Regions from separate parts of the Neorhizobium sp. 2083 genome, predicted to be linked through region 1. Evidence: predicted binding sites of a transcription regulator. Region 1 holds the regulator's gene; each other region holds the start of a gene.

Region 1 (5,844 bases):
CGGCTGCTGCGCCGCCTGCCGGTCATGCTGCAGGAGGAGACGGACTATGGACATGGCTTCCTCTTTCTGCCCGTGCTCGTCGGGGCGGGGGCCACCTGCTGGTTCGTGCTGCCGGAGACCCCGGCTTTCTGGCCATTTTTCCTGCTTTTTTGCGTCTGCACCCTGGGCGCTATCGTGTTGCGGCATCGGCCCGGCCCGAAGCGTCTATTGCCGCTTGGTCTCGCTCTTTTCCTGGGCGGGATGATGCTGGCGCAATTCGAGACCTGGCGTCGGGCTACCGTCATCCTGGACGGGCCGGTGACGACCGAGCTTGCAGGGGTCGTCGAGCGCAGGGAGATCGACAGCCAGGGGCGCTGGCGTTATATGGTCCGCATCGAGCGCACCGCCAATCCGCAGATCAGGCGTCCGCCGGAACGGGTATCGCTGCTGGCAAGGGCCCGTCATGAACCGGCGCAGATCGGCGACACGATCACCGGCCGCGCGCGCATCTCGCCGCCATCCGGGCCGGCTCTGCCCGCCCTCAACGACTTCGCTTTCTCTTCCTATTTCGATGGCATCGGCGGAGTCGGATTTTTCTATGCGGCGCCGAAAAAACAGGCCGCGTTACTCTCGGCCGGGAACTGGATCGCGGACATCGAAAGCCGGCTTTTCGATCTGCGCAGCACGATCGCCACCCGTATTCGCGCGACTGTGCCCGGCGATCCGGGCGCCTTTGCCGCTGCAATCGTGACCGACGAACGCAGGGCGATTTCCAAAGAGACGACGGAAGCGCTGCGGCTCTCTGGGCTTGCCCATATCGTCGCCATTTCAGGGCTCAACATGGCGCTCGCCGCCGGCATTTTCTTCGTTGGCGTCCGCACCGTGCTTTCGGTCTTCACGGGATTCGCGCAGACGTATCCGGTCAAGAAATTCGCCGCCTTCGGCGCCCTGATGATGGTGACCGCCTACTATCTGATCTCCGGTTTCGGCGTTTCGGCCGAACGGGCCTATATCATGATGGCGATCATGCTGGTCGCCGTCCTCTTCGACCGGCCATCGATCAGCCTGCGCAATGTCGCCCTGTCCGCGCTCGTCATCATCGCCATGTCGCCCTCGGAAATATTGGGCCCAAGCTTCCAGATGTCGTTTGCCGCCACCGTCGCCCTGGTCGCCGGCTTCGCCCTCTGGAAACTTCGGGCCGAAGGCCGCGATCCGGAGCCTCTGCCGTTTCGTCACCCTGTGGTGAAGCCTGCGCTGGCATCCTGGAATTTCGTGGCCGGCATTTTCGCGACATCGCTGATCGGCGGCATCTCGACGGCGCTTTTCTCGGTCGAGCATTTTCACCGCATCGCCACCTACGGCCTTGCCGCCAACCTTGCCGCCATGCCGATCATTTCCTTCGTGGTCATGCCGGCCGGGCTCGCCGGCATGCTACTGATGCCTTTCGGCCTCGACGCTCCCTTCATGAAGCTCATGGGCCTTGGTCTGGAAGCGGTGATCGCGATCGCCAGACATGTGGCGGCCTGGGGGGGCGATGTCGGCATCGGCCGCCAGCATCCCTGGTTTCTGACGGTCTCGACGGTGGGATTCCTGCTGCTGACGCTTTTGAGAACGAGGTTGAGAGTGATCGGCCTGCCGCTGATGATCGCTTCCCTGCTGCTCTCGTGGCACGAGCGATCGGCGCCCCTGCCGGATATGCTGGTCTCGGAGGACGGAACGCTGGTGGCGCTTCTGAACGGGGAGACGGTTGCCACCAACCGCACGCGCCCGCCCGACTTCATCTACGATCAATGGAAGAGGGCGCTTCTTATTGGCGATCCGGCAAAGCCGGAAATGTCCCGCTCCAAGGACAAGCCGCCGGACGACAAGTCCACCAGGGCAAAAAACGACGACAAGTCCAACGGCGCAAAAAACAAGGAGCGCCGCGAACTGACCACGCAGCAGATCGAAGCGGCGAAGTCGCGGATGAAACAAGCGCCTCCCGGCCGCTTCACCTGCGAATCCAAGGCCTGGTGCGCTGCAAGCACCGGCGAGGGGATTGTCATTGCCGTCGAAGACGGCCGATATGCCGGGGCCGCCTGCGACGTCGCCAGTCTCGTCATTGCCCCGAGTGCCCGCTTCGACCGATGCCGGTCCGGAGCGCTGATGATCAATGGCAGCACGCTCCGAAAAACCGGCGCGCTGGAGATTTCCCTCAACGGCGCTACCGACTATCGGCGCTGGCAGGTTCGGGCGGCCATGGCGGGCGAGGACCGTCCCTGGAGCAGGCACCGCCACTATGATTGGCGAAGCCAGCGTTTCGACCGGTCCCTGCCGGAGCCAGTCAGGCAGCTGATCAGTGATACCGGCGGATGAGGCCGACGAGCTTGCCCTGGATCTTCACCCGGTCCGGCCCGAAAATGCGGGTCTCATAGGCGGGATTGGCGGCTTCCAGCGCGATCGAGGCGCCGCGGCGGCGAAAACGCTTCAGCGTCGCTTCCTCGTCGTCGACCAGCGCGACGATGATGTCGCCGGGATTGGCGGTATTGCCGTTGCGGATGATCACCGTGTCGCCGTCGAGAATGCCGGCCTCGATCATCGAATCGCCCTTGACCTCAAGCGCATAATGTTCGCCGGAGCCGAGCATCTCGGCCGGCACCGCGATATCATGGGTGTTGTTCTGGATCGCCGAGATTGGCACGCCGGCGGCGATGCGGCCCATGACCGGAACGGTCGTGGCGTTCGACACATCGTCGTTGGCGACAGGTTTCGGAGGGGCGGCGACCGGCTGCGGCTTGCCAAGGCTGCCTTCGATGACGCTCGGCGAGAAGCCGCGTCGCGGCTGCATGCTCGGCGAATAGGCTTCCGGCAGTTTGATGACCTCGAGTGCGCGCGCCCGGTTGGGCAGGCGGCGGATGAAGCCGCGTTCCTCGAGCGCCGTGATCAGCCGGTGGATGCCGGACTTGGAAGCAAGGTCCAGAGCATCCTTCATTTCGTCGAATGACGGCGGGACGCCGGATTCCTTCATGCGTTCGTGAATGAACAGAAGCAATTCCTGTTGTTTGCGCGTGAGCATCTTTTGGCACCCTGAGAGTCGGAAACAAATCCAGAACGGACACTATATGTTCCATATGTGTTCTGCAAGTCCCTAAATTTCTGTGAAGTATGATGATTTTTTCTTCATAGATGCGTGCCAGATATCTGGTCTCACACCACTTGCGCGGCGCGAGCCTGCTGCCAAAGTAGCTTTGCGATTCCAATTCTGGGGGCCCTCGCGTGAACGCAAGACCGATCGATCATCTCGTGCTGCCGGTGGCGGAACTTACCGCTGCGCGCTCCCGGCTCACGGAGCTTGGTTTTACAGTTGCGCCGGACGCTTTTCATCCTTTCGGCACGGCCAATGCTTGCGTGTTCTTCTCCGATGGGACCTACCTGGAGCCGCTGGCGCTTGCCAACCGGCGCCATGCGGGTGTCGCGGCAAAGCGCGGCAATGTCTTCACGGCCCGCGATCTCGCTTTCCGCAATGCCCGCAACCGGCAGGGTTTTTCCGCGCTCGTGGTCGCCACCCGCGACGCGATGGCCGATCATGCGCGTTTCAAGATGCGCGGCATTTCGGCAGGCGAGGTGCTGGAGTTTTCGCGCGGCATGACGCTGCCTGACGGTTCGGAAACGGAAGCGAGCTTTCGGCTGGCGTTTGCCGGCGATGACCGTGCACCCGATTTCCTGCTGTTTTCCTGCCAGCGCATCAATCCGCTGCCCGCCAATCGCGGCGAACTGGAGCGGCACGCCAATACGGTCACGGGCCTCAGCGAAATCATCCTGTCGGCCTCGGTGCCGTCCGATTTCGCCCCGCTTGTCGAACAGGTGCTGCTGACGAAGGCAGCGCCGGAGGCGGCACCGCTCGAGCTTGCCGCGGCCAATGCCCGCATCCGCATCCTTGATGATCAGGAACTCCAGGCGGAATTTGCGCTTCCGTCTATGCCCGGCGCCGAAGGGCTGCGCGGCCGGGCGATCATCTTCAAGACGGCCGATCTTGCCGTGACAGAGATCACCCTTGCTGCTAATGACGTCGCATTCGTCCGCCGGGAGGGCCGCGTTCTCGTCTCGGCGGCACCCGGCCAGGGTGTTTTGTTCGGCTTCGAGGAATAGGTTCATGGACGTTACCGCAAATCCCAGCGTCTCCGTCGGCGAAGGAGACGGCAAGGTGGTTTTCGCGCAGGACGCAAAACTGTCGCTGATCGCCGGCGCCTGCGAGATGGAAAGCCGCGATCATGCCTTCATGGTCGCCGGCACCCTCAAGGAGCTTTGCAACAAGCTCGGCATGGGGCTCGTCTACAAGACCTCCTTCGACAAGGCGAACCGCTCGTCACTGTCGAGCAAGCGCGGCCTCGGCCTGGAAAAGGGCCTGGAAGTCTTCGCCGACCTCAAGAAGGAACTCGGCATTCCGGTGCTGACCGATATCCATTCGGAAGAGCAATGCGCTCTGGTTGCCGAAGTCGTCGATGTCCTGCAGATCCCGGCCTTCCTGTCCCGCCAGACGGACCTCCTTGTCGCCGCCGCCAGGACCGGTCGAGTCATCAACGTCAAAAAGGGCCAGTTTCTGGCGCCCTGGGACATGAAGAATGTTCTCGGCAAGCTGAACCAGAGCGGAAATCCGAACATCCTGCTCTGCGAGCGCGGTGCCTCCTTCGGTTACAACACGCTCGTCTCCGACATGCGCTCGCTACCGATCATGGCGGCCATGGGCGCGCCGGTCATCTTCGATGCCACCCATTCCGTGCAGCAGCCTGGCGGCCAGGGCACGACCTCGGGCGGCGAGCGCCAGTTCGTCGAGACGCTGGCCCGTGCGGCAGTCGCGGTCGGCGTCGCCGGGGTTTTCATCGAGACCCACCAGGATCCCGACAACGCTCCCTGCGACGGCCCCAACATGGTTTATCTGAAGGACATGCCGCGGCTTCTTGAAAAGCTGCTCGCGCTCGACGCCGTCGCCAAGGCCGCCTGAGCCCGACCGAAAAGGCGGGAAAACCGCCTCGATTGTAATTTTCGTGTCATTGATTATGAGACATTTTCAGTGACCTCATGACGCCTGAAACCGACGTCCAAACCCAGGGAGAGACCCTTGACCGCCATCACCGATATCATCGCCCGCGAAATCCTCGACAGCCGCGGCAATCCGACCGTCGAGGTGGATGTCTATCTGGAAGACGGCACGATGGGCCGCGCGGCCGTTCCGTCGGGCGCCTCCACCGGCGCGCACGAAGCCGTCGAGCTGCGTGACGGCGGCAAGCGTTATCACGGCAAGGGCGTCGAAAAGGCGGTCGAAGCGGTCAATACCGAGATCTTCGACGCGATCGGTGGCTTCGACGCCGAAAGCCAGATCCATATCGACAAGACGATGATCGCCCTCGACGGCACGCCGAACAAGTCGCGTCTCGGCGCCAATGCCATCCTCGGCGTCTCGCTCGCCGTCGCCAAGGCCGCGGCCGAAACCTCCGGCCTGCCGCTCTACCGTTATGTTGGCGGCCCGAACGCCCATGTTCTGCCGGTTCCGATGATGAACATCATCAACGGGGGCGCCCATGCCGACAACCCGATCGATTTCCAGGAATTTATGATCATGCCGGTCGGCGCCGAAACGCTGAAGGACGCCGTGCGCATGGGTTCGGAAATCTTCCATGTCCTCAAGAAGGAACTGGCAGCCCAGGGCCACAACACTAATGTCGGAGACGAAGGCGGTTTCGCGCCGGGCCTCAAGAGCGCGCCGGAAGCCCTCAACTTCATCATGAAGTCGGTCGAAAAGGCCGGTTACAAGCCGGGCGACGACGTATGCCTCGCGCTCGACTGCGCCTCGACCGAATTCTTCAAGAACGGCAAGTACGAGATGGA
Region 2 (5,844 bases), on a different contig from region 1:
CCTCCTGCACGGAATCTCCGAGCGAGAAGGCGATTTCGCCGCGTCCTGCCTGCAGCAGGTTGAGGTTTTCGACGGAGGCCTTCGTCGCTTGCACCTGGGTGCGGCTGTCCTTGATCCCCTGTCCGTAGATTTCCGCAAGCGCGACGCCGAGCGGATAATAGACGCCCGATGTGCCGCCGGTCAGCACGTTGATAAATTCCGCAGCCTTCGCGCCGGCTGCGGAAAACGCCGTCGAAACGGCAAGCGTCGCCGCGAACATGAGATTGATTTTGCTGGCCTTCACGCCGAAATTCATAATGGTCTCCTCCCAAAACAACCATAAGATGGAGGCCATCATGGGGAGGCACTTCCGGTGCGTCAATCGGTTTATGACGCATTCCGTGCGAAGGTCGTAAGACTTTGGTTTAGGCGGGGAAGCTCACTCGCCGTCGAGCGGCTCGACGCCCTGCGGCTTGCCGGCGCGGTCGAGGCGGATCTTTTCGATGCGGTTTTCGGCGGCCGTCAGCAGTTTCTCGCAGTGTTTCTTCAGCGCTTCGCCGCGCTCGTAGATGGCGATCGACTCGTCGAGCGCCACGTCGCCGCGCTCCAGCCGCGCCACGATGCTTTCGAGTTCGGCGACGGCTTTTTCGAAGGAATAGCCGCTCACATCGAGGCTCTCGGTGTTTTCGGTCATCGTCTATCCCTTCATCAGTCTGCAGATGTGCATGCCCGCCGATTCGGCGAGCCCTTCGAGATCATATCCGCCCTCGAGCAGGCTGACGACCCGGTTGTTGGCATACTTCCCCGCCATTTCCATCAGCCGCCCGGTCGCCCAGTCGAAATCGTCGCCGACAAGGTTGATCTGCGCCAGCGGATCGCGATGATGCGCGTCGAAGCCGGCCGAAATGATGATGAAATCCGGCCGGAAATTGTCGAGCGCCGGCAGCACGCGGCTCTTGAAGGCTTCGCGAAAATGTTCGCTGCCGGTATCGGGCGAAAGCGGGGCGTTGACGACGTTATTCCTGGTGCCGGTCTCGTCCTTGGCGCCGGTGCCGGGATAAAGCGGCATCTGGTGGGTCGAGCAGAACAGAACCGACGGATCGTCCCAGAAGATGTCCTGGGTGCCGTTGCCGTGATGCACGTCCCAGTCGACGATCGCGACGCGCTCGATGCCGTATTTCCTCTGTGCATGCCGGGCTGCGATCGCGGCGTTGTTGAACAGGCAGAAACCCATCGCCTTGTCTTTTTCGGCGTGATGGCCGGGCGGTCTTGCCGCCACGAAAGCATTGTCCACCTTGCCGGTCGCCACGTCGTCGATGGCCGCCATCGCGCCGCCGATCCCGGTCAGCGCCGCCTGCAGGCTTTTCGGCCCCACATAGGTGTCGGCCTCGATCTGGCGGATCGTGTCCTCCTCGGGAATTTCACGCATCACGGCCCGCAGGTGCTCTTCCGGATGGGCAAGCAGAACGGCGTCCTCGTTCGCCTGTGGCGCGTCCTTGCGGTCGAGCCGGGCGAAATTCGGATGCTCCAGCGCGATCGCCAGCGATCGAAGCCGGTCCGCCCTTTCGGGATGTCCTTCGGGCGTACGGTGTTCGAGGAAGATCTTGTGTTCGTAAAGGCGCGTGGTCATGCGGCGGCCTCGTGAGGGTCAGTCCGGTCTGGACCATTCCGACATGGCGCAGAAAGCGGACTTTTTCAAGCTGCAACCCCTTGCTCTCGCACTTGTTTAGCTTGAAAGAATGGTCTTACATGAGTGGGTGCAACCCAGAGGGCATCGTGGCGAAAGAGTCAGTCAAGTCTCAGGAATTCCGGGTTCCCTTCCGGGATGTCGACATGAACGGAGAGATGTTCCGGTCATCCTATGTCGTGCGGGCGGAAGAAGCCGTCACGGAATTCTGGCGTCGCCGCAAGCCGCAGAAGGACGATCCGTTCTTCAGCATCGGCAAGATCACCTGCACGTTCCATTCGGCCCTGAAACTCGGCGATATCGTCCACACCCATATCGGGGTCAGCAAGATCGGCGGAAAGTCCGCCGGTTTTCTGGTGCATATGCTGCGGGGCAACGAGGCCGTCGCGGAGGCCGAGATCGTCTGGATAACCTGCGATCCCGAGAGCAAGGAGCCGATCCCGCTTCCAGAAGACCTGCGCGACTGGCTCTACCAGTTCCTGGATTGATAAGAGTCTGTGATCAGGCCCGTTGCGGCAGCAACGGGTACCCGACCATCACGGCGCGCCCCGCAAGTGCCGCGATCATCGCCTTCAGCACATCGCCCGGAATGAAGGAGAGATCGCCGATGAAGGCCGTCGAAAGCCCGGTTCCGGTGACATAGGCGAGGTAGATGACCCCGAGCGCATGGTCGATGACCACGCCGCCGAGCAGCGCCGCGAGGAAAAATCCCGTGATCTGCACGATCCCGGTCTGTGACCGATCGACGAAACGCTCGGAACAATAACCGGTGACGACGGCCGCGAAGAACCAGCCGACGAGATAACCGGCCGTCGGCGAGGCGAAGGTGGCAAGGCCGCCGCGTCCGCCCGACAGCACCGGCAGGCCGATTGCGACGAGCAGCAGGACCAGAAGCACCGCGAAACCGCCGCGCTTGGCGCCGAGGATCACGCCCGCCAGCATGACGCCCAGCGACTGCGCCGTGATCGGCACCGGAATGAACCCGAGCATGATCGGCGGCACGAGACCGAGCGCCACGATAATGGCGGCGAAAAGGGCGGCCAGAACGAGATCACGGGTGGTCATGCGATGCGAATCCTCAGGTCTTTACGTGCCGTTATTTCTGCGCCCGGATGCCGCGTGCGTCAATGGCAGCGGCAATCTCGTCGGCATTTTTGAGCGTCAGGATGATGAGTGGCACGGCAAGCGTCAGCGGTTTCGGCTTGAGACCTCGGGCGCGATGGGCGTCGCGGATGGCCTGGTAGCGGCTGAGGATTTCCGGCACGAAACGGATGACGAGACCGATCGAAAGCCCGATATCGGCGGCCTTGACGACCCCCAGACGTTCGAGCGGCATGGCAAGACGTGTGATCTCGTCGATGAAATCGCCGGTGCTGGTGGTCGCCGTCACGACCGCGGCGAAGAAGGCAAGCGCCGTCAGCCGGGTCGCCGCAACCAGCGCGTCATGAGGGCCGTTGAAAGCGAGCGTGAACAGCGCAACGATCGCGATGGTCATGAGGATCGGCCGCAGCCGCAGCCAGGATTGGCGCCATCCGAGCCGGAGCGAGGCATAGACGAAACCGCCGAGAATGGCCGCGCCTGACAGAACGGCCGGCGAATGGATCAGAAAGAGGACGAGGCTGACAGCCGCGAGGCCGAGAAGTTTCGGGCGCGGCGAAAGCCGGTGCAGAAACGTGTCGCCCTCCACATAGAGCGTTTTCATGCCGCAAGCTCATGGTAGCGGGCGATGACCTTCGCCGGCGCACCGTCATCGGCAAGGCGGCCTTCATGGAAAAGCAGGACCCGGTCGAAGCCGGCGATCAAGCCGAGATCATGGCTGATGACGATGACGTTTTCCTCGAGCCCGTGGATCGTCCGCTCCACGAGGCCCCGGTTCCTGAGGTCGAGCTGGTTGGTCGGCTCGTCCATGATCAGGATATCCGGCCGGGTGACCAGAACCGAGGCGAGCGCCGCCAGCTGCAATTCGCCGCCGGAAAGCTCATGTGCCCGCCGTTCGCCGAGATCGGCGATGCCGAAACGGGCCAGCACGGCCTCCACCGCCTTTTCCGTATCCGCCTTCGGGAGTTTGCGGCTTTTCAGCCCGAGCGCGATATCCTCCTTCAGGATCGGCAGGATGATCTGGTTCTGCGGGTTCTGGAAGATGAACCCTGCCTGGCCGCGCACCTTGTCGCCGTCCTTCACCGTATCGAAACCGTTGACGCTCACCCGGCCCGCGGCGGGCAGGACCAGCCCGTTGATCATCCGCGCGAACGTGGTCTTGCCGGAGCCGTTGAGGCCGATCACGCCGATCCGCCGCTCGGTCAACGACAGCGTCAGCGGATGGACGACGGTGCGTCCCTCGAAACGCGCTTCTGCCTGTTCGAAACGGATATCCAAGCCTGTCCCTCGCTGTTCAGCGGTCTATAGACCGGAAGAAGGGGAAGGGGAATGTAGAACCGAACGTGAACATTGAATCCGGCGCGGCGACATCCTAGTCTACATCCCATGGCGATTCTCATTCCGAACGATCAGGCCCGCAGAATATTCCTCGAACGGCAGCGGCTCTGCGAGCCGCCCGGCCGGGCGCTGAGCAAGGCCGGCCTGCTGCAACTCATAGACGATCTCGGCTTTGTCCAGGTGGATAGTATAGCCACCGTCGAGCGCGCCCATCACATGATCCTGTTTTCGCGCAACCAGACCTACCGGCGCGAGCACCTGACAGCACTTCTGGAAAAGGACGGGGAGCTGTTCGAACACTGGACGCATGACGCCTCGATCATTCCGGCCAGTTTCTTCCGCTACTGGAAACACCGTTTTCGCCGCCGCGAGCCGGTTCTGGCTGAACGCTGGAGGAAATGGCACGGCGAGGGGTTCGACGCCGCCTTCGAGGACACCTTCCGGCACATCGCCGAAAACGGCGCGATCATGTCCCGCGACATGAAGCAGGAGGATCACAAGTCCGGCGGCTGGTGGAACTGGCACCCCAACAAGACGGCGCTCGAATATTACTGGCACACCGGCAAGCTGGCGATCGCCGGGCGCGTCAACTTCCAGAAGATCTACGACCTGATGGAGCGGGTCATTCCGCTGCATCATCACGAGCCGGAAGTCAGCCACGAAGAATTCGTCGACTGGGCCTGCCGCGGCGCCATGTCTCGCCTCGGTTTCGCGACCTCCGGCGAGCTTGCCGCCTTCTTCGATCTGGTTACGCCCGACGAGGCGAAGGACTGGGTGAAGTCCCATCGCGATGAACTCACGGAAGTGCTGATCGAGACCGCCGACGGCAGCCGTCCGCGCCCATCCTTCGCCTTTGACGGTTTTCCGGAAAACCTTGGGCCGATCCTCGAACCGCCCGCCCGGGTGCGCGTCCTCAGCCCCTTCGATCCGTTGCTGCGCAACCGCGACCGCGCCGAGCGGCTGTTCGACTTCTTCTACCGCATCGAGGTTTTCGTGCCGGAGCCGAAGCGGCAATACGGCTATTACGTCTTCCCGCTGCTTGAAGGCGACCGGATGATCGGCCGCATCGACATGAAGGCGGACCGCAAGTCGGGTACGCTGGACGTGAAGAAGCTCTGGCTTGAAAAGGGCGTTCGGGCTTCAGCCGGGCGGTTGGAGAAGCTGGAGGCGGAACTGGTGCGGGTCGGGCGGTTCGCGGGGGTGGACAAGGTGGCCTATCAGGAGGGCTGGCGGGGGGAATAGGTTGTTTGCCTTTGCTTTAAGGCCATCTTTGTGCCCGCGATACCCCCCTCTACCCTGCCGGGCATCTCCCCCTCAAGGGGGGAGATCGGCTAGGGGCGGGCTCACCGTCCTCCGTTGAAGCTCGAAGTTTGCTTCAGGCGAGGCAACGTCCCTTACTCCGTCCTTGGACGATCGTGATGGAGTCGAAAGGGCTGCTCCATCCGATCTCCCCCCTTGAGGGGGAGATGCCCGTCAGGGCAGAGGGGGGTGCCTACGGCACGCCCTCAATTTTGGAATATCCGTGGTAACTCGCGCCCACCTACTGTTTCCACCTGAGGAACACCGTCGCAAGCGGCGGAATGATCAGGGAGATGGAAAATTCCCTGCCATGCGCCGGCTGGCGTTCCGTCCAGGCTTCCGTCTGGCCGAGATTGGCGCCGCCATAAACCCCGGCGTCGGTATTGAGCACCACGTCCCAGCGGCCTTCCCTGGGCACGCCGATCCGATAGCTTTGGCGCGGT
Region 3 (5,844 bases), on a different contig from region 1:
GCGCGCGCTCGGCCGCGAACTCGGCCTGCCGGACAGCTTCATCGGCCGCCATCCCTTCCCGGGTCCGGGACTTGCGATCCGCTGCCCCGGCGGCGTCACCCGCGAAAAGCTCGACATCCTGCGCAAGGCGGATGCGATCTATCTCGACGAAATCCGCAAGGCCGGTCTCTACGATACGATCTGGCAGGCCTTCGCCGTGCTCCTGCCGGTGCAGACCGTCGGCGTCATGGGCGACTACCGCACCTACGATTTCGTCTGCGCGCTGCGCGCCGTCACCTCGGTCGATGGCATGACGGCGGATTTCTATCCCTACGACATGAACTTCCTCGGCCGGACCGCGACCCGCATCATCAACGAAGTCCGCGGCATCAACCGCGTCGTCTACGATGTGACCTCGAAGCCGCCCGGCACGATCGAGTGGGAATAACCAAGCGCTTCCGGCGGCCGCAGTTTCCCTGCGACCGCCGAACCTCTGGTCACTACGGGATTCCCACCCATGCTCCGCAGCCTCTACAACTGGACGATGGCGCTCAGCGCCCGCAAATCCGCGGCGGTATGGCTTGCCGTGATCGCCTTCGTCGAAAGCTCGGTCTTCCTGGTGCCGGCCGACGTGTTGTTCCTGCCGATGGCGCTCGCCCGGCCGCAGCGCGCCTGGCGTTATGCGCTGATAGCCACCGTCTTTTCCGTGCTCGGCGGCATCGCCGGATGGGGCATCGGGTATTTCGCCTTCGATGCGCTTGCGGAACCGATCCTGCGTTTCTGGGGCAAGCTCGATACTTTCAACGAACTCAAGGCCGGCATCACCTATGAAACGGTCGTGCTGCTGCTGGTCACGTCAGGTTTTGCGCATCTGCCGCCGATCAAGGTGGTGACGATCCTGTCCGGCGTGGCGCATGTCAATCTCGGCCTGTTCGTCATATCGGCGATCGTCACCCGCGGGGCGCGGTTCTTCCTGCTCGCCTGGCTGCTGCGCCGATATGGCGAGGACATCCGCCATTTCATCGAAAAGCGGCTGGGGCTCATCACCATGGCAGTGGCGGCGCTGCTGATCGTCGCCTATGTCGCCTATAAATTCCTGACATACTGAGCGGATCAGAACCCGAGCGATTGCTGCGCAGGCTCGGGCGGCGTCAGGCGCACGCCCTCGAGTTCCAGCATGCGGGCCTTGGACGTGGATCCGCCGGGCGCTGAAAAGCCGCCGATCTTGCCGCCGGCGGCGAGCACGCGGTGGCAGGGAATGATCAGCGCCACGGGGTTCTTCGCCATCGCCTGACCGACATCCCGGGCGGCCTCGGGACCGGCGCCAAGCTCCCTGGCGATCGCGCCATAGGTCGTCGTGTGCCCCCATCCGATCCGGCGGGCGGCGGCGTAGATCCGCCTGAAGAATTCATCCTGGCCTTCAAGGTCGAGCTTCACCTTCGAGAAATCGACCTCCTCGCCGGCAAAATAACGCTTCACGACGTCCACGGCTTGGCGCACCTCGGCAGATGGAGCGCCGGGCTCGGCCTCCGGCAGCCGGCGCAGCAACAGCTTTTCGGTCGAATCCGCGCTCCTGGTCGGCAGCTGGAAACGGGTGATTCCGACATCATTCCAGGCTATGCCGCAGAAGCCGCCCGGAGTTTCGAAAATCAGGTATTGATGCGTTGTCATGAGGAAACCTCCGCATTTGGATCGACTATAGAATCGGGCCTCGGCTTCAAGGATTCAACCCGTTTCTTGCCGCAATGAGCGCTGCTCTCTCAGAACTGTTGGCCGACGTCGCCGTCCATCGCTTCTTTGACCAAGCTATCCCTTGAAATCGTTAGAGAATTCACTTTCGGATTAACCATGATATCAATTGTTCCGCGTTTGTTCTTTACACATGTTCGCAGTGCCGCTAGGCTTCATTCAACGGCATGAGGTCGCATTACTATGACGGTAGCAAGATGAGCTTGCGCAAGCACGCCGGCCAGCCTTCGCTCCCCTTTGGCGAAGGCTGGCTTCCCACACCGGCCCGGCCTGTTCGCTCAAAGAGCAAGCTGATGTTCGTGCTGAAGCCGTCCACCCCTATGGGTCTGATCATGCACGGCGACGCCATGCATCACGCGGCGAACCAGAATACCCGCGATGCCTATCCCGCCCATCTTCTGCATATGAGCCTGCTGTGCATGGAACAGTTCGACGAACCGCCCATGGCACTGATCGAGGCAACCAGAATGGTCGCGGCCACTCTCCATGCGAGGCCGGTTCCGGTCACACTCGACAGCAGCGGCCTGTTTGGAGGCAAGCGGCATCTCGCCCTTTACCGAGCCAAAGGCAATCCGGTGGTGAACCAGTTCGCGCAGATGCTGCGGAGCGCCCTTTCCCGCCATAATTTGCCGAGCTACCGGATGGCCGATGCAACTCCGCACGTGACGCTGATCTACGGCTGCGGGCGCATAGAAACCATGCCCGTCGAACGGAACTACGCATGGATCGCGGGGGAATTCATGCTGGTCTATAGCCATTATGGCGAGACGCGGCACGAGGAATTCGGGAGATGGAGCTTCGATCCGAACGCCCCTGCCTATCCGGCGCTGCCGCAACAGCTCCGCATGCCGATCTGACCGAAAAGAACTTCAGACCTTGATCGCGAGACGCAGCCCGCCCCAGTGACGCCCGTTGACGGTGATCGGAGCGGAAATATCCTTCATCAGCACGAACTGGCCGCCGCCCATGTCGCGGCGGTAGGTCTGCAGCAGGAAGGGTTCCTTGTTGCGGCCCGCCGCGAGGCCTACGCGGTCGTTGAAGATACGCCGGTTGCGGCAGTTGGCCGTGTTCCATGTCACGTCGCCCGGACGCTGGCGCTGCGAGAACTTTCGGTTGTGGGTGGGCAGGTAGCCATTCTCGTCGACGGCAGCGCAGAAAGCGACCCGAGCGTCGCTTTCTGCGGCGCGTTCCTGGATCGGCGGCAGGACGTTGTCGGTGAATTCCGTAAAGCGCGTCATGTACTGGACGGGATCGCTGCCCGGGATCGGAGCGTATTGCCGGTCGAACAATGCGCCAAGGTCGATGCGGCCGGATTTCACGCCTGCCTCGAAGGCCGACGAAACCTCTGCGGCATAGGCCATCACCGCACTGATATAGGGACTGTCCGGGGTCTCGATGCCGGCACTCGCCGTCGTCTGGATCATCCGCTCGGAAATCGTCACGACCTCGCCGACACGGGACGAGGTCTGCTGCAGCTGGTCGTTGGATTTCAGGATCGCGGTTGCCGCGGATGCGATTGAAGAGGCGAACTCGCCGCATTGCCGGTCGACGGTTTCGGTCGTCCCGGCAAGCGAGGACGCGTTGTCGAGGATCTGGGTCATGACGCCTTCGACGCCCTTGAATGAACCCTGGACCTTCATCGCGGTCGTCTTGACCCCCTCGGCCGAATGGCTGGCACCTTCACCGGCCTTCACCAGCCGGTCGATGCGGCTGTTGAGCTGATCGAGCGTGGCCTGGATCGAACTGGTGGTCTGGGACGTCTGCAACGACAGGGCCCGCACTTCCGCGGCGACCACGGCAAAGCCCTTGCCCGCCTCACCGGCACGCGCCGCTTCGATCGCGGCGTTGAGGGCCAGAAGGTTGGTCTGCCGCGCGATCATGCCGATCGCGTCCGCCAAACGTCCCACGTCGCCAAGCGCCGTGGAGAACAGCTTGATCTCGGCGCCGATTTCCTGTGACGCATGCACCATGTTGTCGATCGCGGTGATCGAGCCGGAAAGCTGCTCCGCCTGCTCGCCGAGCACCTTGCGCGCGTTCGCCGTCAGCTTGTCGGATTCCTGAAGGGAGCGGGCAACGTGGCCGTTGGCGTCCGCAATCGACTGAGCGGACTGGGTAAGACGGCCCAGCAGTGTTGCATGTGCAGAGGACTGCGACGCGGTATCCTGGATGGCACCGGCAATATCAACCAGATGCAGGCCAAGCGCCGAAGCCTCGCTCGCCAGCTTGGCGACGGAATGCTTCAGCACTTCGCCGTCGACAGGCACAGGCCCCGACGGCGCTTCTTCCTTGATGACCAGCGCAACCAAATCCACACCTCCCGGAATATTAGGAGACTATAGGATAGCCATGGTTAACGGTCAGTTTACGCGAGTATCCCGCGAAGACTTATACTTAAGGCTGAGATAGCCACCCGATCCCGGCCGGGTAAGGCCGGGAAAAACAAATCAGCCCAGACGATCGAAAGCTTTGGGATCGATACCCAGCGTGTTCAGATCGCGGTGGCTCGGACGACGATGGTTTTCGACGGCTGCCGAAACCGAAATTGCAGCGCCCATGACTGCGAACGCGCGGCTGATGATACCACGACGGCTCTTGCTCTGTACGGACATGTGAACTCTCCTTTTTGGTTCTGCTAAAATATGAGGTTTGTGCTGTTTTTGTGCAATGCACAACAGAACAGGGTAGCCATGCAACCGTCACATAACAACGGTTAACCACGCCGGGGCGGCTTGCATGGCGAGGGTTGCACTTGGTATCGGTCAGGTCTGGAAATGAAGAGGCTTCGATGGCAATCACGATCTACGGCATCAGGAACTGCGATACGATGAAGAAGGCGCGCGACTGGCTCGACCGCAAAGGCGTCACCTATGCCTTCCATGACTACAAGGCCGATGGCATCGACCGAGCGCATCTGGATACCTGGACGGACCGGGCTGGCTGGGAGATCGTGCTCAACCGCGCCGGCACAACGTTCAAAAAGCTCGAGGAAGCCGACAAGGCTGACCTCGATCGGGAAAAGGCGATCACGCTGATGCTCGCTCAGCCCTCGATGATCAAGCGGCCGGTCCTGGAGGCGGACGGAAAGCTGATCGTCGGCTTCAAGCCGGAGATTTACGAAGAGGCTTTTGCTGAAATCTGAACCAGGATTCGCCTATGTCCAAGACAACCCGTGCCACCCAGATGCTCGAAAAGGCAGGCGTCGCCTTTGTCACCGTCACGTATGACTACGATCCGAATGCGGATCGGATCGGGATGCAGGCGGCGGAGGCGATCGGGGAGGAACCGCGCCGTGTTTTGAAGACGCTGATGGCGGAAGTGGATGGCAAGGCGGTCTGCGTGGTGGTGCCGTCCGATCACGAGGTTTCGATGAAGAAGCTCGCGGCGGCGTTCAAGGGCAAGTCGGCGAACATGATGAAGCCCGCCGATGTCGAACGGGCGACCGGCTACCATGTCGGCGGCATCAGCCCCTTCGGCCAGAAGAAGCTTGTGCCGACGGCAATCGAGATCACCGCCCTCGACGAGCCGCATGTCTTCATCAACGGCGGTCAGCGGGGGCTTCAGGTGAAGCTTGATCCCAGGGCCGCCCGGGATGCATTGAAGGCGGTCGCCGCGCCGCTGGTGGCGTGATGCGATCATGCGTGAAATGACTGCGACCCTTCGAATTCTCGAACCCCATCCCGGCATCTTCGCCTATTACGACGGCCGGGTGCCCGGCAGACGGCTGCATGCGAAAAGCGCGAACTGGCTGGATGACGGCGCCTATTCGCTTGGCGTTGCGTCCTATGCGATCGTCGATCAAGGCGAGGCGCTGGTCTATGATACGCATATCTCGCTCGGCCATGCGAAAGCGATCCGCACGCATCTGGAAGCGTTGGGCGTCGCAAAAATCCGCGTCGTGCTCAGCCACTGGCACAAGGATCATATCGCCGGAAATGCGATCTTTTCCGATTGCGAGATTATCGCGCTCACGCTGACGGCCGAGAAATTGAAAGAGAACCGCGAGAGGATCGAAAGCGCCAATCCGCCGATCTCGCCTCTCGTTCTGCCGACCACACTGTTCGATGAACGGCTGGACCTGACCGTCGGGCGCCGCAGGGTCGAACTGCACCATTTCGC

The links. Region 1 encodes LexA, which represses DNA repair genes until DNA is damaged. Its sites were predicted from a motif close to TGTTCNNNNTGTGTTCNG; they were not measured.
Region 2: a site for LexA is predicted at 4,097-4,114, ahead of J2X76_RS03545 (energy-coupling factor ABC transporter ATP-binding protein). Genes of this name have one in related genera too.
Region 3: a site for LexA is predicted at 1,839-1,856, ahead of J2X76_RS06085 (2'-5' RNA ligase family protein). Genes of this name have one in related genera too.

What each region holds. Positions count from the first base shown of each region.
Region 1 is NZ_JAVDTC010000005.1:274,024-279,867, reverse strand. It holds gene J2X76_RS20620 (ComEC/Rec2 family competence protein) at 1-2,334, shown strand, start outside; gene lexA (transcriptional repressor LexA) at 2,315-3,034, opposite strand; gene J2X76_RS20610 (VOC family protein) at 3,235-4,107, shown strand; gene kdsA (3-deoxy-8-phosphooctulonate synthase) at 4,112-4,960, shown strand; gene eno (phosphopyruvate hydratase) at 5,078-5,844, shown strand, end outside.
Region 2 is NZ_JAVDTC010000001.1:663,556-669,399, reverse strand. It holds gene J2X76_RS03575 (TAXI family TRAP transporter solute-binding subunit) at 1-259, opposite strand, end outside; gene J2X76_RS03570 (exodeoxyribonuclease VII small subunit) at 419-673, opposite strand; gene J2X76_RS03565 (histone deacetylase family protein) at 677-1,609, opposite strand; gene J2X76_RS03560 (thioesterase family protein) at 1,756-2,154, shown strand; gene J2X76_RS03555 (biotin transporter BioY) at 2,168-2,731, opposite strand; gene J2X76_RS03550 (energy-coupling factor transporter transmembrane protein EcfT) at 2,763-3,368, opposite strand; gene J2X76_RS03545 (energy-coupling factor ABC transporter ATP-binding protein) at 3,365-4,042, opposite strand; gene J2X76_RS03540 (winged helix-turn-helix domain-containing protein) at 4,151-5,344, shown strand; gene glgB (1,4-alpha-glucan branching protein GlgB) at 5,643-5,844, opposite strand, start outside.
Region 3 is NZ_JAVDTC010000001.1:1,180,045-1,185,888, forward strand. It holds gene guaA (glutamine-hydrolyzing GMP synthase) at 1-427, shown strand, start outside; gene J2X76_RS06075 (YqaA family protein) at 497-1,087, shown strand; gene J2X76_RS06080 (methylated-DNA--[protein]-cysteine S-methyltransferase) at 1,093-1,650, opposite strand; gene J2X76_RS06085 (2'-5' RNA ligase family protein) at 1,926-2,585, shown strand; gene J2X76_RS06090 (methyl-accepting chemotaxis protein) at 2,598-4,034, opposite strand; gene J2X76_RS06095 (hypothetical protein) at 4,173-4,337, opposite strand; gene J2X76_RS06100 (ArsC family reductase) at 4,514-4,867, shown strand; gene ybaK (Cys-tRNA(Pro) deacylase) at 4,882-5,355, shown strand; gene J2X76_RS06110 (MBL fold metallo-hydrolase) at 5,363-5,844, shown strand, end outside.